2 regions of the Pantoea dispersa genome follow, and region 2 is predicted to be linked to the other one. Evidence: predicted binding sites of a transcription regulator. Region 2 holds the regulator's gene; the other holds the start of a gene.
The links. The regulator CRP, encoded in region 2, controls carbon source genes, mostly activating them, when cyclic AMP is high. The targets are predictions, from matches to a motif close to ATGTGANNNNNNTCACAT.
Positions count from the first base shown of each region.

Region 1: a site for CRP is predicted at 2,336-2,353, ahead of K7H94_RS09620 (sugar transporter). Genes of this name have one in related genera too.

Region 1 covers NZ_CP082346.1:2,077,629-2,085,002, reverse strand. Annotated here, with positions in the region: gene rhaD (rhamnulose-1-phosphate aldolase) at 1-743, shown strand, start outside; gene rhaM (L-rhamnose mutarotase) at 733-1,047, shown strand; gene K7H94_RS09620 (sugar transporter) at 1,100-2,284, opposite strand; gene K7H94_RS09615 (hypothetical protein) at 2,610-2,861, opposite strand; gene K7H94_RS09610 (MFS transporter) at 3,030-4,286, opposite strand; gene K7H94_RS09605 (LysR family transcriptional regulator) at 4,381-5,277, shown strand; gene mlc (sugar metabolism global transcriptional regulator Mlc) at 5,413-6,630, shown strand; gene bioD (dethiobiotin synthase) at 6,736-7,374, shown strand, end outside.
Region 2 covers NZ_CP082346.1:294,258-301,631, forward strand. Annotated here, with positions in the region: gene K7H94_RS01305 (YccS/YhfK family putative transporter) at 1-1,454, opposite strand, end outside; gene crp (cAMP-activated global transcriptional regulator CRP) at 1,513-2,145, opposite strand; gene K7H94_RS01315 (OsmC family protein) at 2,450-2,854, shown strand; gene K7H94_RS01320 (phosphoribulokinase) at 2,925-3,794, opposite strand; gene K7H94_RS01325 (YheU family protein) at 3,856-4,074, opposite strand; gene K7H94_RS01330 (hydrolase) at 4,077-5,093, opposite strand; gene K7H94_RS01335 (LysE family translocator) at 5,154-5,756, shown strand; gene K7H94_RS01340 (LacI family DNA-binding transcriptional regulator) at 5,758-6,738, opposite strand; gene tauA (taurine ABC transporter substrate-binding protein) at 6,974-7,374, shown strand, end outside.

The sequences.
Region 1 (7,374 bases), 1.8 Mb from region 2:
GTCTGCGTCTGTTGCCGGAAGAGGTCAGCGCGTATGCCAGCGATTTTTATCCGGCACCGCGCTGTATTGAACTGAGCAAGCCGGCGCCCGCGCTGGCCAACGACTGGTTCCTGGTGACCGGCTCCGGGAAGTTCTTTCGCAACGTGCAGCTCGATCCGGCAGACAGTCTGGTGCTGCTGCAGGTGGATGACAAAGGGCTGTCGTACAAAATTCACTGGGGGCTCAGCAACGGAGGGTTGCCAACGTCCGAGCTGGCGGCGCACTTTCAGTCACACAGCGTACGCAAGGCACTGAGCCACGGCGCGGACCGGGTGATTATGCACTGTCACGCCACCCACTTTATGGCGCTCAGCTATGTGGTGGATCTGGATGCGGCGCGCTTTACCCGCCTGCTGTGGGAGGGCAGCACCGAGTGCCTGGTGGTGTTCCCCGATGGCGTCGGCATTTTGCCCTGGATGGTACCGGGTACCGATGGCATTGGTCAGGCGACGGCAGAAGCGATGGCCAGTCATAGCCTGGTGATGTGGCCTTTCCACGGAATCTTTGGCGCCGGACCGACGCTCGACGAAACCTTTGGTCTGATTGATACCGCTGAGAAGTCATCGCAGGTGGTGGTTATGGCGCTGTCGATGGGCGGCATTCGTCAGAGCATCACCACCGAACAGCTGATTGCGCTGGGCGAACGCTTTAACGTGAAGCCGTGGCCGGCGGCGCTGCAGGCGGAGCGCAGTGATGTTGCGTAAAGCGTTCGTCATGCAGGTCTATGCGCACTGCCATGCGGAGTATCAGCGCCGTCACACGCCAATCTGGCCGGAGCTGGAACGGACGCTGAAAGCGCATGGCGCCCATAACTACGCGATCTGGCTGGATGCTGAACGCAACCTGCTGTTTGCCAGCGTCGAGGTTGAGTCCGAAGCGCGCTGGCAGGCTGTAGCGCAAACTGAGGTGTGTCAGAGCTGGTGGGCGTCAATGCGTGACCTGATGCCATCAAATCCTGACAACAGCCCGGTGAGCAAAGCATTACAGCAGATGTTTTTCCTGCCTTAGCCGTCCATGTCAGTAGCGGCGCCGCCAGGGGCGCCGCTAACTGCCAAACGCACTAGCCGTTGGAGCGCAGCTGCGGATAACGGCGGAAAATGGCGATACACCAGAACAGTCCAGCCAGGCCAATGATTGCGCCTACGTTGCCCACGTCTGCCATCTGCAGATGCAGACTGACCTGGTTACCGAGTAGCGCGCCTGCGCCGATGCCGATGTTATAAATACCGGAAAACAGCGACATGGCGACGTCGGTGGCGTCCGGTGCCAGCGATAGCACGCGCACCTGCATCGCCAGGCCGATCATCATCATTGCCATTCCCCAGATAATACTCAGCACGGTAATTGCTGCCGGGCGTACCGCAGCAAACACCAGCAGACCCATACACAGGGTAATCAGCGCAATGGCGGCGATCAGCAGCGCGGACGGGAATTTATTGCCCAGCGTACTGAACAGAATGCTGCCCAGAATGCCGGCTGAGCCGAACAGCAGCAGTAACAGGGTGGTGAAGTTCTCATCAGCGCTGGCTACCACCTGCATAAACGGCTCGATATAGCTGTAAGCGGTGTAGTGCGCGGTCACCACGACGGTGACCAGAATGTACATCGCCACCAGCGCCGGGCGGCGAAACAGCATCGGCACGCTGCTGAGTGAACCGGTGTGCTCACTCGGCAGGCGCGGCAGTATCCGCACCAGCATAATCAGCAGTACCAGCGCTGACAGGCCGATCATACCAAAGGTGGTACGCCAGCCCAGATACTGACCCACAATACGACCAATCGGCACGCCCAGCACCATCGCCAGCGCCGTGCCCGTGGCCAGCATACTCAACGCCTGGGTTTTCTTGCCGGCCGGCGCAACGCGAATCGCCAGCGAGGCGGTGATCGACCAGAACACCGCGTGCGCCAGCGCAATACCAATGCGCGACAGCACCAGCGATGTGAAATCCCACGCTACGGCCGATAACAGGTGGCTGGCAACAAACAGAATAAACAGGATGGCCAGCAGCAGGCGGCGCTCGACGTTGCGCGTCAGCAGCATTAACGGCAGCGATAACAGCGCCACGACCCAGGCATAGATGGTCAGCATGATACCGACATCAGCGGTTTTCATTGCAAAGCTGCTGGCGATGTCCGACAGCAGGCCAACCGGCACAAATTCGGTGGTATTGAAGACAAAAGCAGCGATAGCCAGCAGCACCACGCGCAGCCAGGCTGTTTTACGGGAAACGGTTGTTGATTGCATTGAATTCAAATCGGCTACACGACGAGTGAGGGGGCAGGAACGCACCCGGTAAAGTGACCTCGATCACAAATTTCCGCTATTGTGGAGCATTAGTCAGCCGATGAAAACCGTTAACCCGGGTTTTATCACTGAATATTTCTTATCGCGCTGAGCGTGGTAAATAGCCTGCGGTTATGGGGAGCTGCTGCGCCAGCGTGCTGCCGGCCCGCGAGTCTGCCGTACCAGCACAGGCTAAGTCAGGTGTTTCTGTAATAGAAAAATCGCTTAGCCGTGCTGAGGGCGGGTACCGTGCGGGCGGGTGCGGTTCAGACCAGGATTATCAGAGTCACGCCATATGCTTTAGTGCCACGCTAAAGTTGTGGGGCGGATTTTTTTTTACGCCCACCGGGCAGCAGTGTTCGCAGCCCAACGCAGTGGCGTAAAATTTACGCGCCTGCTGGATTGCGGCCCCGGGCGTGTAAAAAGTCCCGAGAAAACGACGACCGCCGTCGGATGGCAGGAACGGACAGCCCTTCGCATGCACCACATGATTGTCGTTATAACCGGCATGCTTATCGACATAATAGTAAAGCTCCATCTGACTACCTCATTGCTGTGTAAAAAATAAGTCTATGTATTATTGGAATAGAACGAATTATAGCGATGAATTGCTATTTTGTTTTAAGTGGTACGGCGCGAATGCCTGATTATTCGAATCCAGCGGAGCAGGCGGGACGCTGAGGTCCCGCGCTAACGATGAAGGGTATTACAGTTTGCGGCCCTGTAAACGCAGGCCAACCAGCAGTGCCAGCACCAGCAGGGCGCTGATAAACAGGGTCACGCCCGGCCAGCCGTAGCGGTGCCAGAATACGCCGCCGAGGGTGCCGGCCACGCTGGAGCCCACGTAGTAGCTGAACAGGTAAAGTGATGATGCCTGGCCTTTCGCCCGGCGCGCACGCGGTCCAATCCAGCCGCTGGCCACCGAATGGGCGGCAAAGAAGCCGGCAGTGAACAGCATCATGCCCGGCAGAATCAGCCACAGCGAATTAAAGGCGGTCAGCAGCAGACCGGCCAGCATGATCGCCGTGGCGCCCGTCATCACCGGACCGCGACCAAAGCGGCTGGTCATCGCGCCGGCTTTTGGCGAGCTCCACGAACCGGTGAGATATACCACGGACAGCAGCCCGACCACCGCCTGGCTCAGTGACCACGGCGCGCTCATTAGACGGTAGCCGATGTAGTTAAACAGCGTGACAAACGCGCCCATCAGCAGAAAGCCTTCGGCAAACAGCAGCGGCAACCCTTTGTCGCGCCAGTGCAGGCGGAAGTTGATCAGCAGACTGCGTGGCCGCAGCGAGGCAGGGCGAAAATGGCGCGACGCAGGCAGAATTTTCCAGAACATCAGCGCGCCAGCCAGCGCACAGCAGCCAATGACGCCAATGGCAATACGCCACGAGAAAAAGTCGGTCAGTACACCGGAGAGTAAACGACCGCTCATGCCGCCAATCGAGTTACCGCTGATGTACAGCCCCATGGAGAAGGCGATGACCCGCGGATGCATCTCTTCGCTCAGGTAAGTCATGCCCACCGCCGCGACGCCACTGAGCGACAGACCGGTCAGCGCGCGCATCAGCAGAATCCCCTGCCAGCTGCTCATGGTGGCGGAGATCAGCGTACAAATCGCCGCCAGCATCAGCGCGGTCACCATTACCGATTTACGTCCAATCGCATCTGACAGCGGGCCGGTGAACAGCAGGCCCAGCGCCATCAGCCCGGTGGAGAGCGACAGCGAAATACTGCTTTCGGCAGGCGTCACGCCAAACTGCTGTGACAGCACCGGCAGAATCGGTTGTACGCAATAGAGCAGGGCGAAAGTGGCAAGACCGGCAGAGAACAGCGCCAGCGTCACGCGCAAAAACTGCGGCGATCCACGTTCAATCCATTCAGTAGCGGTATCGGCGGTGACAGGCTTCGTGGACAAGCTGTCCTCATCAAGCGTCACAGCCTGGGAAGAGCGACTCACAGTACATCCTCAATTCAGCAAATGTCTGAATACTGTAGGAAAGGCTAAATAGGTTGTACAATATATTAATAATCTCAAATGAGACGTTTAAGATATGATGATTGAGCTGCGCCATCTGCGCTACTTTATTGCCGTTGCGGAAGAGCTGCACTTTGGCCGCGCCGCGCAGCGGCTACACATTTCTCAGCCGCCGCTCAGTCAGCAGATCCTGCAACTGGAACAGGCACTGGACGCGCAGCTGCTGACCCGCACTAATCGCAGCGTACAGCTCACGCCGGCCGGCCAGTCGTTTTTACAGGATGCGCGCGCGGTTTTATTGCAGGTGGAACAGGCGACCGGGCGCGCGGCGCGCATTCATCACGGTCAGCAGGGAGAGCTGCGCATCGGCTTTACCTCCTCGGCGCCGTTTACCGGACTGGTGTCGGATGCGCTGTATCACTATCGGCAGCGCTGGCCGGACGTGCATATTCAGATGCAGGAGTACAACACGCGGCAGCAGCTGGCGCCGCTGCACGAAGGGCGACTCGACCTGGGCGTCATGCGCAATACGCCGCTGCCGGAGGATCTTCAGCACCGCCTGTTGCTGCGTGAACCGCTGTGCGCAGTGGTGCACCACGCCCATCCGCTGGCACAGACGACGTCGATTAGCATCCGGGCGTTAGCCAGCGAACCTTTTGTTTTCTTTGATGCGCAGGGCGGCACGGCCCTGTACGGTGAAATTCTGGCGCTGCTGCATCGCTACCAAATCAAACCTTACATTACCCAGGAAGTGGGTGAAGCCATGACGATACTCGGTCTGGTGGCAACCGGGCTGGGCGTGTCGATTTTACCCGCCTCGTTTGCCCGCGCGCGACTGGCGGAAGTCGCCTGGATTCCGCTACAGGAAAGCGATGCCATTTCTGAGGTGTGGCTGGTGTGGTCAGCGCTGCGCCAGCCGAGTGCGCAGATGAGCAATATGATGGCGCTGCTGCTGCACAATGCCGAGGAATGAACCCGCGGGTACAGAAAACCGCGTTCTTTGTGTGCGATAAATCACATTTCTAATCAAATATTTGACGCTGCGCGCCAATCTGCATCACCATAGCTGCTGTTTATTTAGAAGCGCGAAAATATCCGGGAGCAGGGCGTGAATCTGGACAGTCAGCCTGGCCATATTGACCAAATAAAACAGACCAATGCCGGTGCAGTGTATCGTCTGATTGACCATTACGGTCCGATTTCGCGGATTGAGCTGTCGAAACGTGCCCAGCTGGCCCCGGCCAGCATCACCAAAATTGTGCGCGAAATGCTGGATGCGCATCTGGTGCAGGAGACCGAGTTTCAGGAGCCAGGCAGTCGCGGACGGCCGGCGATAGGGCTGATCCTCGATACCCTGGCCTGGCACTATCTGGCTGTTCGCCTCCAGCCGGGGTTCATCACCCTGACGCTGCGCGATCTCAGCAGCCGCGCGCTACAGGAAGATCGCCTGCCGCTGCCCGCCAGCGCCGACACGCCGCTACTGCAGACGCTGCAGGAGCTGGTCAACGCCTTTTTCATTCGCCATCAGCAAAAACTTGAGCGTCTCACCGCTATCGCCATTACCCTGCCGGGACTGATCAACGCCGCCTCTGGCGTGGTGCACCGTATGCCGGGCTATGACGTACAGGATATGCCGCTGGGCGAAACCCTGGCACAGCGCACCGGGCTGCCGGTATTCGTCCAGCACGATATCTCCGCATGGACGCTGGCAGAGGCGCTGTTTGGTGCCTCACGGGGTGCGCAGGACGTGATTCAGATTGTTATTGACGAAACGGTGGGCGCCGGGGTGATCAGCGCTGGCCAGCTGCTGCACAAAAGCGGACGCGCGCTGGTGGAGATCGGTCATACGCAGATCGATCCTTACGGCCAGCAGTGTTACTGCGGCAACCATGGCTGCCTGGAAACGGTGGCCAGCACCGGCAGCCTGCTGCAGCTGGCGGCACAGCGCTTATCGTCGCAGCCGGACAGCCAGCTGCACCAGCAGCCGCTGACGCTGGCCTCGTTGTGTGCTGCTGCGCAGCAGGGCGACCGGCTGGCGCGGGACGTCATTGCCGGCGTCGGTCATCATATCGGGCGCATGCTGGCGATGATGGTCAACATCTTTAATCCTCAACAAATTCTTATCGGTTCACCGCTTAACCAGGCGGCGGACGTGCTGTTCCCGGCAGTCAGCAGCACTATTCGCCAGCAGGCCCTGCCGGCGTACAGCCACGCTATTCAGCTGACGCCCGCGGCCTTTAACGATCCCGGCACGCTGGGCGGCGCGGCGCTGATCAAAGACGCGCTCTATAGCGGCCATTTACTGATAAAACTGTTGCAGGGTTAACGCCAGCCCGCCTTAAGTTTGCGCTAACGCAAGCTCTCGCCTGGGACAAATCCTTAAACTGCCTCCTTTGCAGGTTACACATCGCTTTAATGAAGGAGGAGAAAGGTGAAAACGATTTTTGTCACCGGTACCGACACCGCGGTGGGTAAGACCGTGGTTTCCCGCGCACTATTACAGTGCTTTGCCAAAGCGAATCTGTGTGCCGCTGGCTACAAGCCGGTTGCCAAAAGCGCGCAGCACACGTCGGAAGGGCTCCGTAATAAAGATGCCGTACTGCTGCAGCAGGCATCTGGCCTGACACTAAGCTACAGCGACGTCAATCCCGTGACGCTGGAAGAGGATGAAATCAGCACCAGCCCGGCGCAGCGCATCGATTATCCGTTACTCAATCGCGGGCTGGCTGGCTTACAGGATCGCGCTGCACGCGTGGTGGTGGAAGGCACGGGCGGCTGGCGCAGCCTGATGAACGACTTACGGCCGCTGTCGCAGTGGGTGCAACAGGCGCAACTGCCCATCGTGCTGGTGGTGGGCATTAAAGAGGGTTGCATTAGCCACGCTTTACTGACCGCCGAAGCGATTGCCGCCGATGGCCTGACGCTGGCGGGCTGGGTCGCCAATCGTATCAATCCCGGTCTGGCGCACTATGCTGAAATCATTGATGTTCTGCGCGATAAGCTGAACGCGCCGCTGTTGGGCGAATTGCCTTATCTGCCGCGCGCCGAACAGCGTGATTTGAGTGGTTAT
Region 2 (7,374 bases):
GGCAGCAGAAACTGCGCGCCGTTCAGCGACAGCAGCTGCAGCGAATACACCGCCGTTACGGTAAAGCCAATCATCGACCAGCCATAATATTTACGCGTGATCAGATAGCTGGCGAGCGTGATGACCAGCATGGTCAGCAGGGCAATCGACTCCGGAACAGCAAAGCGCAGCGACGCCGCGGCGATCAGCAAGCCGGCGAAGGTGCCGAGCGCGCGGTGCTGAATGCGCACGCGCGTGGCGCTGTAGCCGTTCTGGCTGACAAACATGATGGTCATCAGAATCCAGTAGGGCTTGGGAATATTGAAGAACAGCGCCAGCGCGCTGCCGAACATCAGCATCACGGCGAAGCGCGCCGCCGTCCGCAGCGCGGCAGATTTTAGCGACAGGTAGCTGCGCAGCGCCGGCAACAGCGGCAGGCGGCGCTGGCGATCGGCCATCAGGTCGCGGGTATACAGCGGCTTCTGCGTGCGCAGCACGCGCGCAATGCGGCTGAAATGGTAGAGGCAGAAATTACCGACCGGATTATCCGGGTGCTGCCGGGCAATTTTCTCCAGCGCGCCGAGCGGCTTCTCCATGTGGAAGCGTTCCGGCAGCTGGTGATAGAGAATGGCATCGGCCAGCACGCGCAGCCGTGCCGAAATGATTTTCGCGTTCCAGCGGATCACCGCCTCGGCGTGGCTCTGCTCCACCAGCTTTTGCACCTCTTCCGGCTGGTGCAGGCTGACCGAGATGTGCTCCTGCAGATCGAGCGCAACCTGAAAGGCGCGCGTCAGGCGTTTATGACTGTTATCACGGCTGGCGGACAGCATATGCATTTGCTGGTAGCAGGTGGTGATCAGATCGACCGCTTTCTGCTGGCGCGCCAGTAGCGGCGGCAGCGCTTTTTCCGGATCGGTCAGCTGCGTCAGCAGGGTGTATTTGGCGTCGCAGTAATCGGCCAGCTCGCGGTACAGCAGGCTAAGGGTCTCGCGCATCGGCTGCTCTTTCCACAGCCAGAACCAGAACCAGTTAAACAGCCCGTACCACAGCGTCCCGCCGATATACAGCAGCGGCGGGACCCACATAGGCATACGGCCGACGAGGCTTAAGGTAAAGATGGCGGCGATCAGCGTGCCGGGCAGCAAACGGCCATGCAGCGGGCTGATTTCACCGGTCACGCCCACCAGCAGCGGTAACACCAGCAGAATCAGCGGCAGCGGCACAGCGTAAGCCGTGAGGTACTGAATCAGAAAACTGCCGCTGGCGAACAGTGCGCCGCCGACAATCAGCCGTTTGAAGAACCGCTTGTGTGGCGTATCCAGACCGGCGATGTTGCAGCAGGCCGGCACCAGGGAGAACAGCAGCCCTTTTTGCAGATCGCCAAACAGCCAGCCGAGCGCCACAGGCAGGCACAGCACCAGCGTTTGCCGCAGCGCATAGTTAACTTCCGGATGATAGATGATTCGACGCCACATCAGCTCATCGTAAACAGAAACGGCGCGATGTTGCCATCACGCCGTGGGTGAGAAGAAATCAGCGGGTGCCGTAAACGACGATGGTTTTGCCGTGTGCGGAGATCAGGTTCTGATCTTCCAGCATTTTCAGGATACGACCCACGGTTTCGCGTGAGCAGCCCACGATCTGACCAATCTCCTGACGGGTGATTTTAATCTGCATACCGTCCGGGTGGGTCATGGCATCAGGCTGTTTCGCCAGGTTGAGCAGCGTTTGCGCGATACGGCCGGTCACATCGAGGAAGGCAAGGTTGCCGACTTTTTCAGATGTTACCTGCAGGCGACGCGCCATCTGCGCCGACAGGCGCATTAAAATATCCGGATTGACCTGAATCAGCTGACGGAATTTTTTGTAGGAAATTTCAGCCACTTCGCAGGCGGTTTTCGCACGTACCCAGGCGCTACGCTCCTGGCCCTCTTCAAACAGGCCGAGCTCACCGATGAAATCCCCCTGATTGAGGTAGGAGAGAATCATCTCTTTGCCTTCTTCATCTTTAATCAGTACCGCGACGGAACCTTTCACGATGTAGTACAGCGTTTCCGCTTTCTCACCCTGATGGATGAGGGTGCTTTTGGATGGATATTTGTGAATATGGCAATGGGACAGGAACCATTCGAGTGTAGGGTCTGTTTGCGGTTTGCCGAGAACCATTCGCTATTATCCTCTGTTGTAATCGTGCCCAAAATACAGGGGGCAGTTTTCCCTGTCAGGCGGTGAAATCGTCCAGCGTTTCCCGTGAGGGACAGTTATTCGGGGGTGGATTCGTAAGCGATGCTTTTGATTCGTCCCGCTTTCGTCTTTCGTGACGAAAATATTTTCAGCACTGTTTGTAGCATAGCTTTTGCAACCTGTCTCCTGTTGTCTCGCTTCAGCAGGTGGGGGATGCGTCTGCATTGCTGTTTGTCAGGTGAAAGCGTACTCTGGCGGCAAAACCGCCGCTTCAGGAGAAAGAATAATGCAGGCACGAGTGAAATGGGTGGAAGGGCTGACCTTTCTCGGAGAATCCTCATCCGGTCATCAGGTATTAATGGACGGCAATTCCGGTGATAAAGCGCCCAGCCCGATGGAGATGGTGTTGATGGCTGCGGGCGGCTGCAGCGCGATTGACGTGGTGTCGATTCTGCAAAAGGGGCGCAACGATGTCGCCGATTGTGAAGTCAAACTGACCTCAGAACGCCGCGAAGAAGCGCCACGCATTTTTACGCATATCAATCTGCATTTTATTGTCAGCGGCAAAGCGCTGAGCGATAAAGCGGTGGCGCGCGCGGTGGATCTGTCCGCGGAGAAGTACTGCTCGGTCGCGATCATGCTGGGCAAGGGCGTCGAGATAACGCACAGCTACGAAGTCGTCGAACTGTAATCCAGCCGGGAGCGCGGCCCTGCGCTCCCGATCTCATTACCTCCCGGCGAAACTGGCGCGTTAGCCTGCGCTATTCAATGCGTTTTCCTTCAATCAACCGCTGCACCAGCGGCGTCATGATTAACTCCATCGCCAGTCCCATCTTGCCGCCCGGCACCACCAGCGTATTCATGTGGGAAATAAACGAGCCCTGGATCATCGCCAGTAAATAAGGAAAAGCGATGCCCTCCAGGCCGCGAAAATGGATCACCACAAAGCTCTCATCCAGCGACGGGATCTCACGCGCGGCAAACGGGTTCGAGGTATCCACGGTCGGCACGCGCTGGAAGTTGAGGTGCGTGCGGGAAAACTGCGGCGTGATGTAGTTGATGTAGTCTTCCATCGAACGCACCACCGAATCCATCACCGCTTCGCGCGAATGGCCGCGCTCGCTGGTGTCGCGCACCAGTTTCTGAATCCACTCCAGATTAACAATCGGTACCACGCCAACCAGCAGATCGACATGTTCCGCCACGTTATGCTGCTGCGTCACCACGCCGCCGTGCAGGCCTTCATAGAACAGCACATCGGTGTTTTCCGGCAGCGGCTGCCACGGTGTAAACGTGCCTGGCACCTGATTCCACGGCACCGCTTCATCGTAGGTGTGCAGATATTTGCGCGACTGGCCGAGTCCGCTCTGACCATAGTCGCGGAAAGTCTGCTCCAGTAGGCCGAAGTCGTTGGCTTCCGGGCCAAAGTAGCTGATGTGACGCCCGAGGTCGCGCGCCTTACGAATCGCCATGTCCATTTCCGGACGGGTATAGCGATGGAAACTGTCGCCTTCTACTTCCGCCGCGTGCAGATCCAGCTGCTGGAAAATTTTACGGAAGGCGAGACTGGTGGTGGTGGTTCCGGCGCCGCTGGAACCGGTAACGGCTATGACTGGATGCCTGGCTGACATAACAGCGCTCCCTGTGAAGTCCGGCGATGAGCATTGTTACCACGAATTGCCGCCTGACGCATTAGCCGCGAAATTCACGCCGCGGCATAATATTGACCGATTCATGCAATTCTGACCACACCAGTACCACCTCGCCCTGCTTGAGCTGGCGGCGCACGTCGGCCACTTTCTGCGTCAGGCTGCGCTCCTGCTCGCCATAATCGGTGCCTTCACGCAGCACAAAACTTTCTATCAGGTTTTCCAGCGTTGTCGGGTCGAGTTCTTGCCAGGGAATAATCACAATTACATATCCAGATAAGTTGAGAGCCAGTCCGGCACGCGCTGCTCCAGCCACATTTTGGGTCGCAGCAGGCTGCCGCTCACGAAGCCGACGTGACCGCCTTGCTGCGTCAGCTGATACTCAATTGTGGCAGACAACTGCTGCGGCTGCGGGATCACCGCATCGGTCATAAAGGGATCATCTTTAGCATGGATGATCAGCAGCGGCTTGCGCACGCCGGTCAGCAATGGCATGGCGCTGGCGCGCTGATAATAGTCGCGCGCATCAATAAAACCGTGGGCGCGGGCGGTAATCGCATCATCAAACTCACGCAGCCGGCGGAAGGCGCGCAGCTGCGTCAGATCGACCGGCAGCGTGCCCGGCCAGGCGCGCAGTTTGCGCGTGGCGTTTTTCTTCAGCTGGGTCAGCAGGTAGTGCTGATAAAAGCGTGAAAAGCCCACGTCCAGCTTCTGGCTGCACGGCTCCAGCGCCAGCGGCGCGGAGATGGCGACCGCGGCATCCAGCGGGGCCGACGTGCCCTGCAGCCCCAGCAGACAGGCCAGCATATTGCCGCCGAGCGAAACGCCGACCGCCGCCGTTGGCACCGTGCCCCATTCGCGCTGCAGCCAGTGCAGAAAATAGGTCGCATCTTCAGTTTCACCGGAGTGATAGATGCGCTGCAGACGGTTAGGCTCGCCGCTGCAGCCGCGGAAGTGCATGATCACCGCCAGCCAGCCGCGCGCCTGACACGCCTGCATCAGCCCATGGGCATACGGGCTGCGGAAACTGCCTTCCAGCCCGTGGAACAGCACCATGCGCGGCTTGTGACGTGCCTGTGCCGGATCTTCGCTCCACGCCAGATCGACGAAGTCGCCGTCCGGCAGATCGAGGCGCTGCCAGTGCGGGCGCAGCGTGACGCGCCGGCGCAGCAGGCGCGGCAGCAGCGTTTGCAGATGCGCATTGCCGAAGCCGCGCAGCGGGGTAAAGCGCTCGCCGCTCGGGCGATCAAAATAGCCTGGGATAGTACTTGTCTGATGCATAACTCGCTGATAGCTTCGATGGGTTGTTCGCTTTTCTGGGTGAGGAGCACCCGAATATACATGGAACTGAGTCTTTTTTTATCAATGCTGGGCTTTCTCTGGGTCGCGGCCATCACGCCAGGGCCCAATAATATGTTACTTACCGCCTCAGGTGCTAATTTTGGCTTCCTGCGCACCTTTCCACTGCTGATTGGTATCATGATTGGCATGCAGGTGATGTTGCTGATGGTGGCGTTTGGCATCGGCAGCCTGATTCTGCTCTATCCCTCACTGCATCTGGTACTGAAAGTGGCCGGTAGCCTCTACCTGCTGTGGCTGGCGTGGAAAATTGCCACCGCCGAATATGAAACGCTGGAAACCGACGATGCCAGCGTGAAGCAGATGCCTTTCTGGCAGGGCGGGTTACTGCAACTGATCAACCCGAAAGCCTGGCTGATGGCGCTGGGTGCGGTCGCCAGCTTTAGCCTTGCCGGCAGCGCCTATCTGCATTCCGTGGTGGCGATCAGCCTCGGTATGGCGCTGGTGAACGTGGTTTCCGGCGTGATCTGGATGGGTTTCGGCTCGCTGATTGGCCGGCTACTGCGCAGCCCGCGCGCGTGGAAAATCTTCAACCTCGCCATGGGTGCGCTGACCGCAGCCTGCGTGCTGTTGATCTGGCACTGAGTCAGCTGGAGGCGCGCTCAATACGCGTCCATGGCAGCACTTCATGCACCACTGCCGCCTGGCGCTGACGGATGCGCGCCAGCAGCAGCTGCACGCTGCGGGCACCCATCTGGTTCATCGGCTGGGCAATGGTGGTCAGCGGCGGGTTGATGCTGCTGGTGAACGGAATGCCGTCAAAACCCACTACCGCCAGATCCTCTGGCACGCGCAGTCCGGCCTCCAGAGCAGCGTGAATCACGCCAACCGCCAGCACGTCTGATACCGCAAACACCGCATCCGGCCGCTCTGGCTGTGTTAGCAGTTCGCGCAGCGCCGCGCTGCCCGCTTCGCAGGAGATGTCGCTGGCGTAAGCGACGCCGTGCCAGTCAAGCCCCAGCTGCGTGATGGCGTCGCGATAGCCGCTTTCGCGCTGGTGCGAATAGAGATAGCGCATATCACAGTTGACCAGCGCAATGCGCTGACGCCCTTTGCCGGCCAGATAATGCACCGTGTCATAGGCCGCCTGACGGTTATCGATGGTGACGCTGGAGGCGTTCACCGAGGGATCGTACTCCGCACACTGCACCCACGGCGCATCACCAATCAACTCTTTCAGTCCCTGCAGGCAGGCCGCGGCGTCCATGGTGATCACCCCATCCACCACTTTGCCGGCCAGCAGTGCCAGATAGGCGGTTTCGCGCCGCAGCTGTGACGCGGAATTACATAACAGGATGTGATAGCCGTGCGCTTCGGCCTCCGCCTCGATGCCCTGCACCACCCGTGAACAGAACGGATTGGTGATATCGGAAATCAGCACCAGCAACATGTTGCTTTGCGCGGTACGCAGCTGGCGCGCCAGCAGGTTGGGCTGGTATTCGCACACATTAATGGCGGCCAGCACCCGTTTACGCGTATCTGGCCGGACGCCAGGATGCTGGTTCAACACCCGTGAAACCGTGGCTTTCGACACGCCCGCGAGGCGCGCAACTTTCTCAATCGACATGGAGGCCAGTACCGCTGTAAAAGGGGGAAAAAATCAAGACGAGATCAATACCACAGTCGGCATGTGAGCGCCTGACATATTTGTTCCGAACCAGCGGTTTTGTATTTGCACTTTTTGCATAGCGTTAACCGATGTTGATCTAAGAACCGATTTTTATTAGGGATAATTTTTAATTCCTTTATGAAATCATTGCTGCTGGCGACACTGCCGTCACGACTCAACATTGGGGTGCATGATGATGGCAGTAACCAAAACAATAAGCGCGGTAGCAGCCGCGTTAGCGCTGATGACCTTTCAGGCGCAGGCGGTCAATGTGACCGTGGCTTATCAGACGTCGGCGGAACCGGCCAAAGTGGCGCAGGCTGACAATACCTTTGCCAAAGAGAGCGGTGCCACGGTTGACTGGCGCAAATTCGACAGCGGCGCCAGCGTCCTGCGTGCGTTAGCCTCGGGCGATGTGCAAATTGGCAACATCGGTTCCAGCCCGCTGGCGGTGGCCGCCACGCAACAGCTGCCGATTGAAGCTTTCCTGCTGGCTTCACAGCTGGGCAATTCTGAAGCGCTGGTGGTGAAAAAAGGCATCAGCTCGCCTAAAGATTTGATCGGCAAACGCATTGCCGTTCCCTTCATCTCCAC